2 regions of the Actinomadura chokoriensis genome follow, and region 1 is predicted to be linked to the other one. Evidence: predicted binding sites of a transcription regulator. Region 1 holds the regulator's gene; the other holds the start of a gene.
The links. The regulator HspR, encoded in region 1, represses chaperone genes until heat shock. The targets are predictions, from matches to a motif close to ANTTGAGTCNNNNNGACTCAANT.
Positions count from the first base shown of each region.

Region 2: the regulator HspR is predicted to act here: its motif matches at 3,042-3,064, upstream of lon (endopeptidase La).

Region 1 covers NZ_BAAAMW010000004.1:73,617-79,722, forward strand. Annotated here, with positions in the region: gene ABFX46_RS10920 (hypothetical protein) at 1-38, shown strand, start outside; gene ABFX46_RS10925 (DUF305 domain-containing protein) at 92-691, opposite strand; gene ABFX46_RS10930 (lytic polysaccharide monooxygenase) at 676-1,461, opposite strand; gene clpB (ATP-dependent chaperone ClpB) at 1,672-4,269, opposite strand; gene ABFX46_RS10940 (heat shock protein transcriptional repressor HspR) at 4,309-4,755, opposite strand; gene dnaJ (molecular chaperone DnaJ) at 4,762-5,931, opposite strand; gene grpE (nucleotide exchange factor GrpE) at 6,019-6,106, opposite strand, start outside.
Region 2 covers NZ_BAAAMW010000045.1:14,126-20,231, reverse strand. Annotated here, with positions in the region: gene ABFX46_RS41915 (VanZ family protein) at 11-535, opposite strand; gene lon (endopeptidase La) at 611-3,007, opposite strand; gene ABFX46_RS41905 (LysR family transcriptional regulator) at 3,111-4,019, opposite strand; gene ABFX46_RS41900 (nuclear transport factor 2 family protein) at 4,142-4,648, shown strand; gene ABFX46_RS41895 (FAD-binding oxidoreductase) at 4,699-6,003, shown strand; gene ABFX46_RS41890 (TetR/AcrR family transcriptional regulator) at 6,092-6,106, shown strand, end outside.

The sequences.
Region 1 (6,106 bases):
ACCGGCTCCGCGACATCGAGGAGAACCTGGAGGTGTGACGGCGGACGGCCCGTCCACCGGGCGCGCACACCGGTGGACGGGCCGTCGTCCGTCAGCTGTTGAGCAGGCGGAGCATCTGCTGGATCTCCGCGGTCCGGGACTCGACGACGCGTCCGGCGAACGCCTTCGCGTCGGCGTTCGCGCCCTTGCTCTGCTCGGCCCGCGCCATCTCCACCGCGCTGCCCTGGTGGCCGATGAACAGGTTGAGGAACGCGGACTCGAACCCGCCGCCCTTCGTCTTCCGCAGGGCGTTGATCTCCTTGGCGCCGGTCGCGGGCGCGGCGCCGTGGTGCAGGTGCGTCTGCGCCGCCGCCTCCGACGTCGCCGGCTTCGACCACGCGCCGAGCCAGGACTTGATCAGCTTCAGCTCCTCGGCCTCGGTCGCCTTGACGGCCGAGGCCAGCGTCCGCACCTGCGCGCGGTCGGCGCGGCCGGCGGCCAGCCCCGCCATCTCCAGCCCCTGCTCGTGATGGGTCACCATCATCTGCAGGAAGAGGACGTCCTGGTCGTTGTAGGCGGCGGCCGGGGCGCTGGACGCCGCGCTCGCCGCCTTCGTCCGCGCCGGCTCGCTGCTGCAGGCGGCCAGCGGAAGGGCCGCGGCGAGGGCGAGCGCGAGGACGGCGCGGCGCCGGGCGGTCACAGCGGCAGCCACAGGGCCAGCGTGAACTGCGACGGCTCCCAGCCCGGAAGCGACGTGTGCGCCTGGCGGCAGCGGAACCGGGCGCCGTTGAAGGTCACCACGTCGCCCGTCTTGAACGCCACGCCCGCCTTCCAGGTGCCGCCGGCCGCGGGAGCGCCGGTCGGCGCGGACGTCGCCGGGCTGCTGGGCGCGGGCGCCGGCGTGCTCGGACGCGTGGTGGGCTGCGCGGTGGGCGCCGGAGCAGGCTGCGAACCTCCGCCGCCGCTCCCGCCGCCGCCGACGTTGAGGTCGATGCAGCTGTAGAAGGCGTTCGGCGTGTCCCCGATGTTCCACACCGCGAGGACGGTGCGCTTGCCCGGGAACTTGCTGAGGTCGACCTTGTGCGTGACGACCGCGTCCGGCTGCCGGTTGCCGCCGTCGAAGGTGGCGACCTTCGTCCCGCCGATGAAGTACTCCCAGTTGGACGTGCGGTGCCGCGCGGTGAACACCCACCGGAAGTCGACGCTCGTCCCGACGGACTGGGCCGGCCAGTCGCGGCTCTCGTCCGCCAGGACGGAGAACTGGCTGAGGCCGCCGTCGCAGCTCTTCAGCCCCTTCGGGCCCTCGACGCTCTGCGGCTCGAACTTGATGGGCCCGCAGTCGGGGACGGCGCCCGTAGCGCACAGCGCCTGCCGGCTCGGGGGGGCGGACACGTAGCCGTGCGCCGAGGCGGGGGCGGCGACGAGCACCGGCGCCGCGACGGCCGCCGCGGCGGCGAGGGGGTAGGCGACGGACCTGCGCATGAGGAACTCTCCCAACGAGTCGTCCCGCGGCCGCCGGATTTCGGCGAGCCGCAATGCCGTCGGACGCTAGCGGGAGTATCCCTAAAGAAACTTTAATAATCCTCGAAGGGACCGTGAAGGCGTTTCCGGCCGCCCCTCGCAGGCCGACACGCTGGGAGAACGAACGGGCCGGCGCGCGTCGCGCACCGGCCCGCCGAACCCCCGGAACCCCTACTTCGTGAGGGAGAGGCCGCTCGTCGGCTCGACCGTCAGCCGGTCGGCGGCCTCGTCCAGATCCACCACGACCTCGTCGCCGTCGCGGACCTCGCCGGAGAGCAGCTCGCGGGCGAGCTGGTCGCCGATCGCCGTCTGCACGAGGCGGCGCAGCGGGCGCGCCCCGTACAGCGGGTCGTAGCCGGTCAGCGCCAGCCATTCGCGCGCGGCGGGCGTGACCTGGAGCGTCAGCTGCCGGTCGGCGAGGCGGTCGGCCAGCTTGTCGACCTGCAGGTCCACGATGCGGGTCAGCTCGCTCGTGGAGAGCGCGTCGAACAGGATCACGTCGTCGAGGCGGTTCAGGAACTCGGGCTTGAACGAGTTCCGGACGGCGTTCCACACCGCCTCCCGCTTCGCCCCGTTCTCCAGCGTCGGGTCAACGAGGAACTGCGACCCGATGTTGGACGTCAGGATCAGGATCGTGTTGCGGAAGTCGACCGTGCGGCCCTGCCCGTCCGTCAGCCGTCCGTCGTCCAGGACCTGCAAGAGGATGTCGAACACCTCGGGGTGCGCCTTCTCCACCTCGTCCAGCAGGACCGCCGAGTACGGGCGGCGCCGGACGGCCTCGGTGAGCTGGCCGCCCTCCTCGTAGCCGACGTATCCGGGCGGCGCGCCGACCAGCCGCGCGACGGAGTGCTTCTCGGAGTACTCGCTCATGTCGATGCGGGTCATCGCCCGCTCGTCGTCGAACAGGAACTCCGCGAGCGCCTTCGCCAGCTCGGTCTTGCCGACGCCGGTCGGGCCGAGGAACAGGAACGAGCCGGTCGGGCGGTCCGGGTCGGAGATGCCCGCGCGGGCGCGGCGCACCGCGTCCGACACCGTGCGGACGGCGGCCTCCTGCCCGATCAGGCGGTGGCCCAGCTCGTCCTCCATGCGGAGCAGCTTCGCCGTCTCGCCTTCGAGCAGCCGGCCGGCGGGGATGCCCGTCCACAGCGCGACCACGTCGGCGACGTCGTCCGGGCCGACCTCCTCCTTGACCATCGCGTCGCGGTTCTCGGCCGCCTCCGACGCCTCCTCCAGCTGCTTCTCCAGCGCCGGGATCTCGCCGTAGGTGAGCCGCGCGGACGTCTCCAGGTCGCCGTCGCGCTGGGCGCGCTCCGCCTCGCCGCGCAGCTGGTCGATCGTCTCCTTGATCTCGCCGACCCGGTTCAGGCTCGCCTTCTCCTTGTCCCAGCGGGCGACGAGGCCGGTGAGGTGCTCCTGCTTGTCGGCGAGGTCCCGGCGGAGCCGGTCGAGCCGCTGCCGGGACGCCTCGTCGGTCTCCTTGGCGAGGTTCAGCTCCTCCATCTTCAGCCGGTCCACCGAGCGCTGCAGCTCGTCGATCTCCACCGGACGGGAGTCGATCTCCATCCGCAGCCGGGACGCGGCCTCGTCCACCAGGTCGATCGCCTTGTCCGGCAGGTACCGGGAGGTGATGTAGCGGTCCGACAGCGTCGCCGCCGCGACCAGCGCCGAGTCGTTGATCTGCACCTTGTGGTGCGCCTCGTAGCGGCCCTTCAGCCCGCGCAGGATCGCGATCGAGTCCTCCACGGTGGGCTCGCCGACGAACACCTGCTGGAACCGGCGCTCCAGCGCCGGGTCCTTCTCGATGCGCTCGCGGTACTCGTCCAGCGTCGTCGCGCCGATCATGCGCAGCTCGCCGCGCGCCAGCATCGGCTTCAGCATGTTGCCGGCGTCCATCGCGCCCTCGGCCGCGCCCGCCCCGACGACGGTGTGCAGCTCGTCGATGAACGTGACGATCTGCCCCTCGGACTCCTTGATCTCGTTCAGGACGGCCTTCAACCGCTCCTCGAACTCGCCGCGGTACTTCGCGCCCGCGACCATCGCGCCGAGGTCCAGCGAGACGAGCTTCTTGCCGCGCAGCGACTCGGGCACGTCGCCCGCGATGATGCGCTGCGCGAGCCCCTCCACCACGGCGGTCTTGCCGACGCCGGGCTCACCGATGAGCACCGGGTTGTTCTTCGTGCGGCGCGACAGCACCTGGACGACCCGGCGGATCTCCGCGTCGCGGCCGATGACCGGGTCGAGCCGCCCGTCGCGGGCCGCCGCCGTCAGGTCGACGCCGTACTTCTCCAGCGACTGGTAGGTGCCCTCGGGGTTCTCGCTGGTGACGCGGGCGTGGCCGCGCACCTTCTCGAACGCGTCCAGCAGGGCCTGCGGCGTCGCGCCGAACTCCTTCAGCAGGCCCGCCGCCGGACCGCCGTCGGCCGCGAGGCCGACCAGCAGATGCTCGGTCGAGACGTACTCGTCCTCCAACTGCTGCGCCCGGTTCGCGGCCGTGTTGATCGACCGCTGGAGCTGAGCCGCGAGCCGCGGCGACGACACCGTCGACCCCTGCGCCTTCGGCATCGCGGCGAGCTGCTCCTCGGCCCGCCGCCGGATGACCTGCCAGTCGGCGCCGACCGCCTCCAGCAGCGGCACCGCGGTGCCGTCCGGCAGCGCGATCAGCGCCACCAGCAGGTGCTGCGGCTCGACCTCGGGGTGCCCCTCGGCCGCCGCCCTGCGGACCGCGACCGACACCGCCTCCTGGCTCTTCTGCGTCAGCTTGTAGTCCATGTTCCGTCCCCGTGAATGTGCTGTGCTTGCTCAGAGTCGCTAGTCGGAGTTCCGTTCGTGCCAGACGACGACGCTGGTGTGCCGGATGGGCACCAGGTCGGCGCCGGGAGTGCCGGTCGGCTCGCCGTGCCGCCGCTGCTGCGCCAGCCGCGCCGCGACCGCGCGGGTCGATTCGAGCTCGTTCGCGAGCTCCTCCAGCGCGGCGTGCGCCTTCACGAGCTCCTCGCGGAGCCGCACGTTGTCGCGCTGCAGCTCCAGGATGTGCTTGATGCCGGAGAGGTTGATGCCCTCCTCCTGGGAGAGCCGCTGGATCTCCCGCAGCATCACGATGTCGCGCATCGAGTAGCGGCGGCCCCGGCCGGCCGTCCGGCCGGGGGACACCAGGCCCATCCGGTCGTAGGTCCGCAGCGTCTGCGGATGCAGCCCGGACAGCTGGGCCGCCACCGAGATCACATAGACCGGGGTGTCATCGCCGAAGGGGTCCATGGGGTCTCACTCCTGTCTGGCCTTCTGGAGGACGTCGGCGCGGAGGTCCTCGCCGCCGCCCGCCTCGCGGAGCTTGGCCAGCGCCTCCCGCGACTGCTCGTCCAGCTTCTGCGGGACGTGGACGTCGACGGTGACCAGCAGGTCGCCCTTCGTCCCGTCGCGGCGGGTCGCGCCGCGCCCCTTCACCCGGAACTTGCGGCCGTTGGGCGTGCCCTCCGGCAGCTTCAGCGTGACGGGCTGCCCCTGGAACGTCGGCACCCGGATGTCGGCGCCGAGCGCCGCCTCGGGGAACGTGACCGGGATCGTCAGCGTCAGGTTGTCGCCGCTGCGCCCGAACACCGCGTGCGGACGCACCTTGATGTTGACGTACAGGTCGCCGGCCGGGCCGCCGTTCTCGCCCGGCGCGCCCTTGCCCTTCAGCCGGATCTTCTGCCCGTCCGCGACGCCCGCCGGGATGCGCGCCTGGATCGTGCGGGTGCCGGTCGCGCGGCCGCTGCCGTGGCAGATCGGGCACGGGTCGTCGACGACGAGGCCCCGGCCGCGGCACTCCTTGCACGGCTCCTGGAAGCCGAAGTTGCCGAGGTTGCGGGTCTCGTGCCCGGTGCCCTCGCAGCTCGGGCACACCCGCGGCACCGTGCCGGCCTTCGCGCCCGTCCCCCGGCACGCGTCGCAGGCCGCCTCGCTGGTCAGCTTGATCGGGACGGTCACGCCGTTCATCGCGCGGCCGAACGACAGCGTCACCTCGGTCTCGACGTCCGCGCCGCGCCGCGCGCGCCGCGTCGTCCCCGTGGTGCGGGTGCCGGCGCCGCGCCCGAACAGGCCGCCGAACAGGTCCCCTATGCGCTCGCCCGCGCCGCCCGTCTGCGTCCCGGTGCCGCCCTGGCCGAACAGGTCGCCGAGGTCGAACCCGAACCCGCCGCCCTGCTGGCCGCGGAACCCGCCCGGCATCGACCGGACGGAGTCGTACTCCTTGCGGCGCTTCTCGTCCGACAGCACGTCGTAGGCCTCGGAGACCTCCTTGAAGCGCTCCTCGGCGTCCGCGTCCCCCTTGTTGGCGTCCGGGTGGTACTTGCGCGCCAGCTTTCGGTAGGACTTCTTGATCTCCTCCTGCGAGGCCGTCTTCGCGACACCGAGGACCTTGTAGTAGTCCTTCTCCAGGTAGTCCTTGGTGCTCACGGCGCCCCGCCTTCTGCTATCGCCACTTGCCACATGCCTTCATGCCCCGAAGGGGCCCGCCCCGGTCAGAGGGCGGGCCCGTGGGGCTCATTCGCCCGATTCGCCGTCCGGGCCGCCCGGCCCGTCGGCGGGCTTCTCCGCGTCCGGGTCGGGGTCGGCCACCGCGACGCGCGCC
Region 2 (6,106 bases), on a different contig from region 1:
ACGGAGGGGGCTAGGAGCCGCGGAGGGATTTGGAGAGGCGGCGGCCCAGGAGGAGGTAGGCGATCACCACGCCTGCCACGTTCAGGAAGACGTCGTCGATGTCGAAGGCTCGGCCCATGACCAGGAGGCCCTGGATCGTTTCGATGGCCAGGGAGAACATGCCGGTGAGCAGGGCCAGGCGTATGGGGCCGCGCAGGGTCGTCCAGACGAGCGGGAGCAGGACGCCGAGGGGCGCCAGGAGCGCGAGGTTGCCGCCTATCTGGAGGAACGCCTCCTTGGTGGGGCGGTCCAGGTAGAAGCGCAGCGAGCGGCCGGGGTCGGTGTTGCCGCCCGCCTGGCCGTTGTCGTGCACGGGCGTCAGCGTGAGCTTGAACGCGAAGTAGAAGAAGACACCGAGCAGGCCCAGCGCGATCAGCACGACGACGGCGCGCAGGGCGACGATGTACCACGGGACCCGTTCGCCCGGCGCCGCGGGCTGCCACATCTCCACCAACACCCGGCTCGTCGTCCCCGGGCCGTCCCGGACTATGTGCACCGGTTCATTCCGGCTCGCCCGTAATGCGGGCATGCGAACGCCCGCGCCGCGAAGGGCGCGGGCGTTCGCCCCGGGTCAGGCCGCCACCGCGGTGGTGGCCGGCTCCAGCGCCAGGTCCAGCACCTCGCGGACGTCGCTGACGGTGAAGACCGTCATGTTCTCCAGCACCTCGGCCGGGACGTCCTCGAGGTCGGGCTCGTTCCGCTTCGGCACGATCGCCGTGGTGATGCCGAGCCGGGACGCGGCGAGCAGCTTCTGCTTCAGGCCGCCGATCGGCAGCACCCGCCCGGTCAGCGACACCTCGCCGGTCATCGCCACGTCTGCCCGGACCGGACGTCCGGACAGCAGCGACGCGAGGGCCGTCGTCATCGTGATGCCCGCGCTCGGGCCGTCCTTCGGGATCGCGCCTGCGGGCACGTGGACGTGGACGCCGCGGTCCTTCAGGTCGCCGACCGGCAGCTCCAGCTCCGCGCCGCGCGAGCGCAGGTAGGACAGCGCGATCCGGGCCGACTCCTTCATGACGTCGCCGAGCTGGCCGGTGAGCGTCACGCCGGTGTCGCCGGTCTCCTTGTCGGCCAGCGACGCCTCGATGTAGAGGACGTCGCCGCCCGCGCCGGTGACCGCGAGGCCCGTCGCCACGCCGGGCACGCCCGTGCGGCGCTCGTTCCGGCCGAGCTCGACCTCCGGGGTGAACCTGGGCCGTCCCAGGTACTCCTTGAGGTCGGCCGCGCCGATCGAGACCGGCAGCGACGCCTTCCCCAGCGCCACGTTCGCGGCGACCTTCCGCAGCACCCGCGCGATCGAGCGGTCCAGGGACCGGACGCCCGCCTCGCGGGTGTACTCGGCCGCCAGCAGCCGCAGCGCGTCGTCGCCGAAGCCCACCTCGGACGCCTCCAGCCCCGCCTTGTCGAGCTGGCGCGGCAGCAGGTGGTCGCGGGCGATGGTGACCTTCTCGTGCTCGGTGTAACCGTCCAGCTCCACCAGCTCCATCCGGTCGAGCAGCGGCCCGGGGATGGCCTCGACCACGTTCGCCGTGGCGAGGAACAGCACGTCGCTCAGGTCGAGCTCCACCTCCAGGTAGTGGTCCCGGAAGGTGTGGTTCTGCTCGGGGTCGAGGACCTCCAGCAGCGCCGCCGTCGGGTCGCCCCGGTAGTCGGCGCCGACCTTGTCGACCTCGTCCAGCAGGACGACCGGGTTCATCGAGCCGGCCTCGCGGATCGCCCGGACGATGCGGCCCGGCAGCGCGCCCACGTAGGTGCGGCGGTGGCCGCGGATCTCGGCCTCGTCCCGGACGCCGCCCAGGGCGACGCGCACGAACTTGCGCCCCATGGCCCGCGCGACCGACTCGCCCAGCGAGGTCTTGCCCACGCCGGGAGGACCGGTCAGCGCCAGGACGGCGCCGCTCCTGCGCCCGCCGACGACGCCCAGGCCGCGCTCTTCGCGGCGCTTGCGGACGGCCAGGTACTCGACGATGCGCTCCTTCACGTCGTCCAGCCCGGCGTGGTCGGCGTCGAGGATCTCGCGGGCGCCCGCGATGTCGTAGGCGTCCTCGGTGCGCTCGTTCCACGGGATGTCGAGGACGGTGTCCAGCCAGGTGCGGATCCAGCCGCCCTCCGGCGAGGCGTCGGACGACCGCTCCAGCTTGTCGACCTCCTTCAGCGCCGCCTCGCGCACCTTCTCGGGGAGGTCCGCGGCCTCGATCCGGGCCCGGTAGTCGTCCTCCTCGTCGGCGGGGTCGCCGTTCAGCTCGGCCAGCTCCTTGCGGATGGCCTCCTGCTGCTGCCGCAGCAGGAACTCGCGCTGCGTCTTCTCCATGCCCTCCTGGACGTCCTTGCGGATCGTCTCCGCCACGTCCAGCTCGGCGAGGTGGTCGCGGGTCCAGCCGATCACCAGCTCAAGCCGCTCGACCACGTCGACGGTCTCCAGGACCTCGATCTTCTGCTCGTCGGTCAGGTACGGCGCGTACCCGGAGTTGTCGGCCAGCGTGGACGGATCGTCGATCTGCTGCACCACGTCCACGACCTGCCACGCGCCGCGCTTCTGCAGGATCGCGCTGACCAGGCCCTTGTACTCCTTGGCCAGCTCCTGGGCCCGTCCGGACGCGGGCGGCGCCTCCAGCACGGTCCCCTCGACCCACAGCGCGGCGCCGGGCCCGGTCGTCCCGGTCCCGATCCGCACCCGCGAGACGCCGCGGACGACCGCGCCCGGCTCGCCGCCGGGCAGCCGCCCCTCCTGCTCGATCACGCCGAGCGTGCCGACGTCGGAGTAGCGCCCGTTCAACCTGGGCACCAGCAGCACCCGCGGCTTGGCCGCCGACCGGATGCCCGGCCCCCGCGACTGGGCCACCGCCCGCGCGGCCTCGATGGCCGCCCGGACCTCGCCGTTCTCGGACAGGTCCAGGGGGACCACCATGCCGGGCAGAACGACCCCGTCTTCCAGGGGCAGCACCGGCAGCGTCAGGGTTTCGCTCATGCTCAGCTCCAAGTCCATCGACGACCCAACCTCAAGTTGAGTCATACACACTCAAGAAAACGGAGCAGCATTTTGTTTCCGCAGCAACGTTCGCTCTCAGCGATCACTCCCCGCGCCCTCCATCGCCGCGCACCAGGTCGTAGGCGGCCTCGGCGAAGGCGAGGACGCGCGCCGTGGCGTTGTCGGCCCGCCACAGCAGCCCCCATCGCAGCGGCGGGGCGTCGGTGAAGGGGACGTAGGCGACGTCGGGGCGGGCGTAGTAGCGCCTGGCCTGGGCGCCGACCGGGAAGACGCCGCGGCCGGCGCCGACGAGGGTGAGCATCTCGGTGAAGGTGGCGGCCGCGGGGCCCGCGGCGATCGGCCGCCCGGACGGCGTCGTGCCGGGCGTGCGGTCGCGCCTCAGCGACTCGGGCAGCGTGTCGGGGAGCTGGAGCAGGGGCGTCCGCGCGAGGTCCTCCAGGCCGACGGACGAGCGGCGCGCGAACGGGTGCCCGACCGGCACGGCGAGCATGCGCGCCTCCGACACCAGGACCGGGCCGGTGGCGATGCCGGGTTCCTCGACCGGGAAGGTGCCGAGGGCCAGGTCGACCTCGCCGCCGCGCAGCCACGGCATCAGGTCGGTCATCTGCGCCTCGCGGAGCCGGACGTCGCAGTCGGGGTGGCGCCGGCGGAACAGCTCGGCACCCCCGGCCAGCAGCTGGCCGCCGGCCGCGCCGACGAACGCGGCCCGCAGGGTGCCGGTCAGGCCGCGGCCGGCGGCGACGGCCTCCTCGAAGGCGTCGGTGACCTGCTCCCAGGCCGGGCGCAGCCGCTCGTGCAGCCGCCGCCCCGCCGCCGTCAGCTCCACCCGGCGGCTGGTGCGGTCGAACAGCGGCACCCCGACGCGGCGCTCCAGCTTGGCGATGGTCTGGCTGATCCGGGCGGTCGACACGTGCAGCCGCTCGGCGGTGCGGCCGAAGTGCAGCTCCTCGGCGAGGGTGAGCAGGGCCTCGATCTCGTGCCGCTCCAGCATGCGCCCCCCTCATCGTTAAGTCCGGCTTGACGATCGTTGCACAGCGGCGCGTTGATCCGCCATGGACCGGCCGCGAGGGTGGAAACCGCTCGACGACCACTCTGACCTGTACGGGGAGACTCATGTACGTCACCGAGGGCCGTGCCATATCCGCACCGGCCACCGACACCGACGCCGTCGCGCGGGAGCTGCGGGACCGCACCGAGATCATCGACGCGCTCTACCGGTTCGGCCTCGGCCAGGACCTGAAGGACGGGGACCTGTTCGCCTCCGCCTTCGCCGCCGACGCCGAACTGGACTTCCGCCCGGCGGCGGCCCGCTGGGGCGGGCAGCCGCCGCTGATGACCGGACGCGACACCATCGTCACCACGATCCTGGCAATGTTCACCGGCCGGGTGGACACCACCCACCAGATCACCAACCCCCGCATCGCCGTCGACGGCGACACCGCGCGCCTGACCGCGCTGGTGGAGGCCCAGCACCTGCTGGCCGCCGACCACGGCACGTTCGCCCTGCTGAAGAACCCCTACGACGTCGAACTGGTCCGGGACGGGGACCGCTGGGTGATCCGCCGCATGCGCATCGACAACACCTGGTACACCGGCGAGCCCGCCGCGATCTTCGGCTGACCTCCCCCGCCGTCCCCGCCGCCACCCGAATTGCGAACACGAGGAAGACGATGAACGAGCTGAACACCCTGCGATCCGCCGTCGAGGGACGGGTATGGCTGCCCGGCGACCCGGGCTTCGACCACGTCCGCCGCCCCTGGAACCTCGCGGTCGAGCAGCCGGCCGCGGCCGTGGTCGAGGCGGCCGACGCCGACGACGTGGCCGCGCTGGTCAGGTACGCCCGCGCCAACGGGCTGGGCATCGCGACCCAGCCCAGCGGGCACGGCGCCACCGGACGCACCGAGGGCACCGTCCTGCTCCGCACCGCCCGGCTCGACGCGGTCGAGATCGATCCCGCCGCCCGCCGCGCCCGCATCGGCGCCGGCGTGCCGTCCGGACGGCTGCAGGCCGCCGCCGCGCCGCTCGGGCTGACCGGGCTGCCCGGCAGCTCCCCGGTCGTCAGCGTCACCGGCGTCGCCCTCGGCGGCGGGCTGAGCTGGTTCGGCCGCGCGCACGGCTGGGTCGCCGACAGCGTCACCGCGTTCGACGTCGTCGACGCCGGCGGCCGGCGGCGGCATGTCACGGCGGGCACCGATCCCGACCTGTTCTGGGCGCTGCGCGGCGGAGGCGGCGACTTCGCCATCGTCACCGCCCTCGAACTCGCCCTGCACCCCGCCCCGAGCCTGTACGGCGGCCGGATGCTGTGGACGGCCGGGCACGCCCCCGAGGTGATGGACGCCTACCGGCAGATCACCGCCGCGGCCCCCGACGAGCTGACCGTCTGGCTCGATCTGCTGCACTTCCCCGGGGCCGACCCCATGGTCGCCGTCGACTCCACGTACCTCGGCGACGCCGAACGGGCGCGGGAGCTGCTCGCCCCGCTGGACCGCCTGCCCCGGCCGCTGTCGGACTCCAGGAGGACCATGGCGGTCTCCGAACTCGGCACGATCACCGCGGAGCCCACCGACCCCGGCCCCGGCCTCTCGCGCGCCGAACTGCTCACCGGCCTGGACGACACCGCCGCGAAGACGCTGCTCGCCGAACCGATCGCCCCGCTGCTGAGCGTCCAGGTCCGGAATCTGGGCGGCGCGTTCGCCCGCCCGAGCGACAGCCCGCACGGCCCGCTGACCGAGCCCTACGCCCTCTACCTGTTCGGCATCCCCTCCGACCCGGCGACGGCTCACGCCATCACCGCCAGGCAGCGCGCCCTCGCCGAGGCCCTCCCCGTCAGCGGCCGGAAGCCCTTCACCTTCCTCAACCCCGAGGAGACCGCGGCCGACGCGTTCGCCCCCGCCGCGCTCGACCGCCTGCGCCGCATCAAGCAGGAGCATGACCCGCACAACACCTTCCGGAGCAACGTTCCGGTGGCGGGCTGAGGAAAACTTTTCGATACGCACGTTGCGTTATTGGCGGCCGGGCGAGTACCGTCGAATTACGAAACGTGCGTATCGAAAGGAAGGAGAGGTGCCTCCTCCAGCA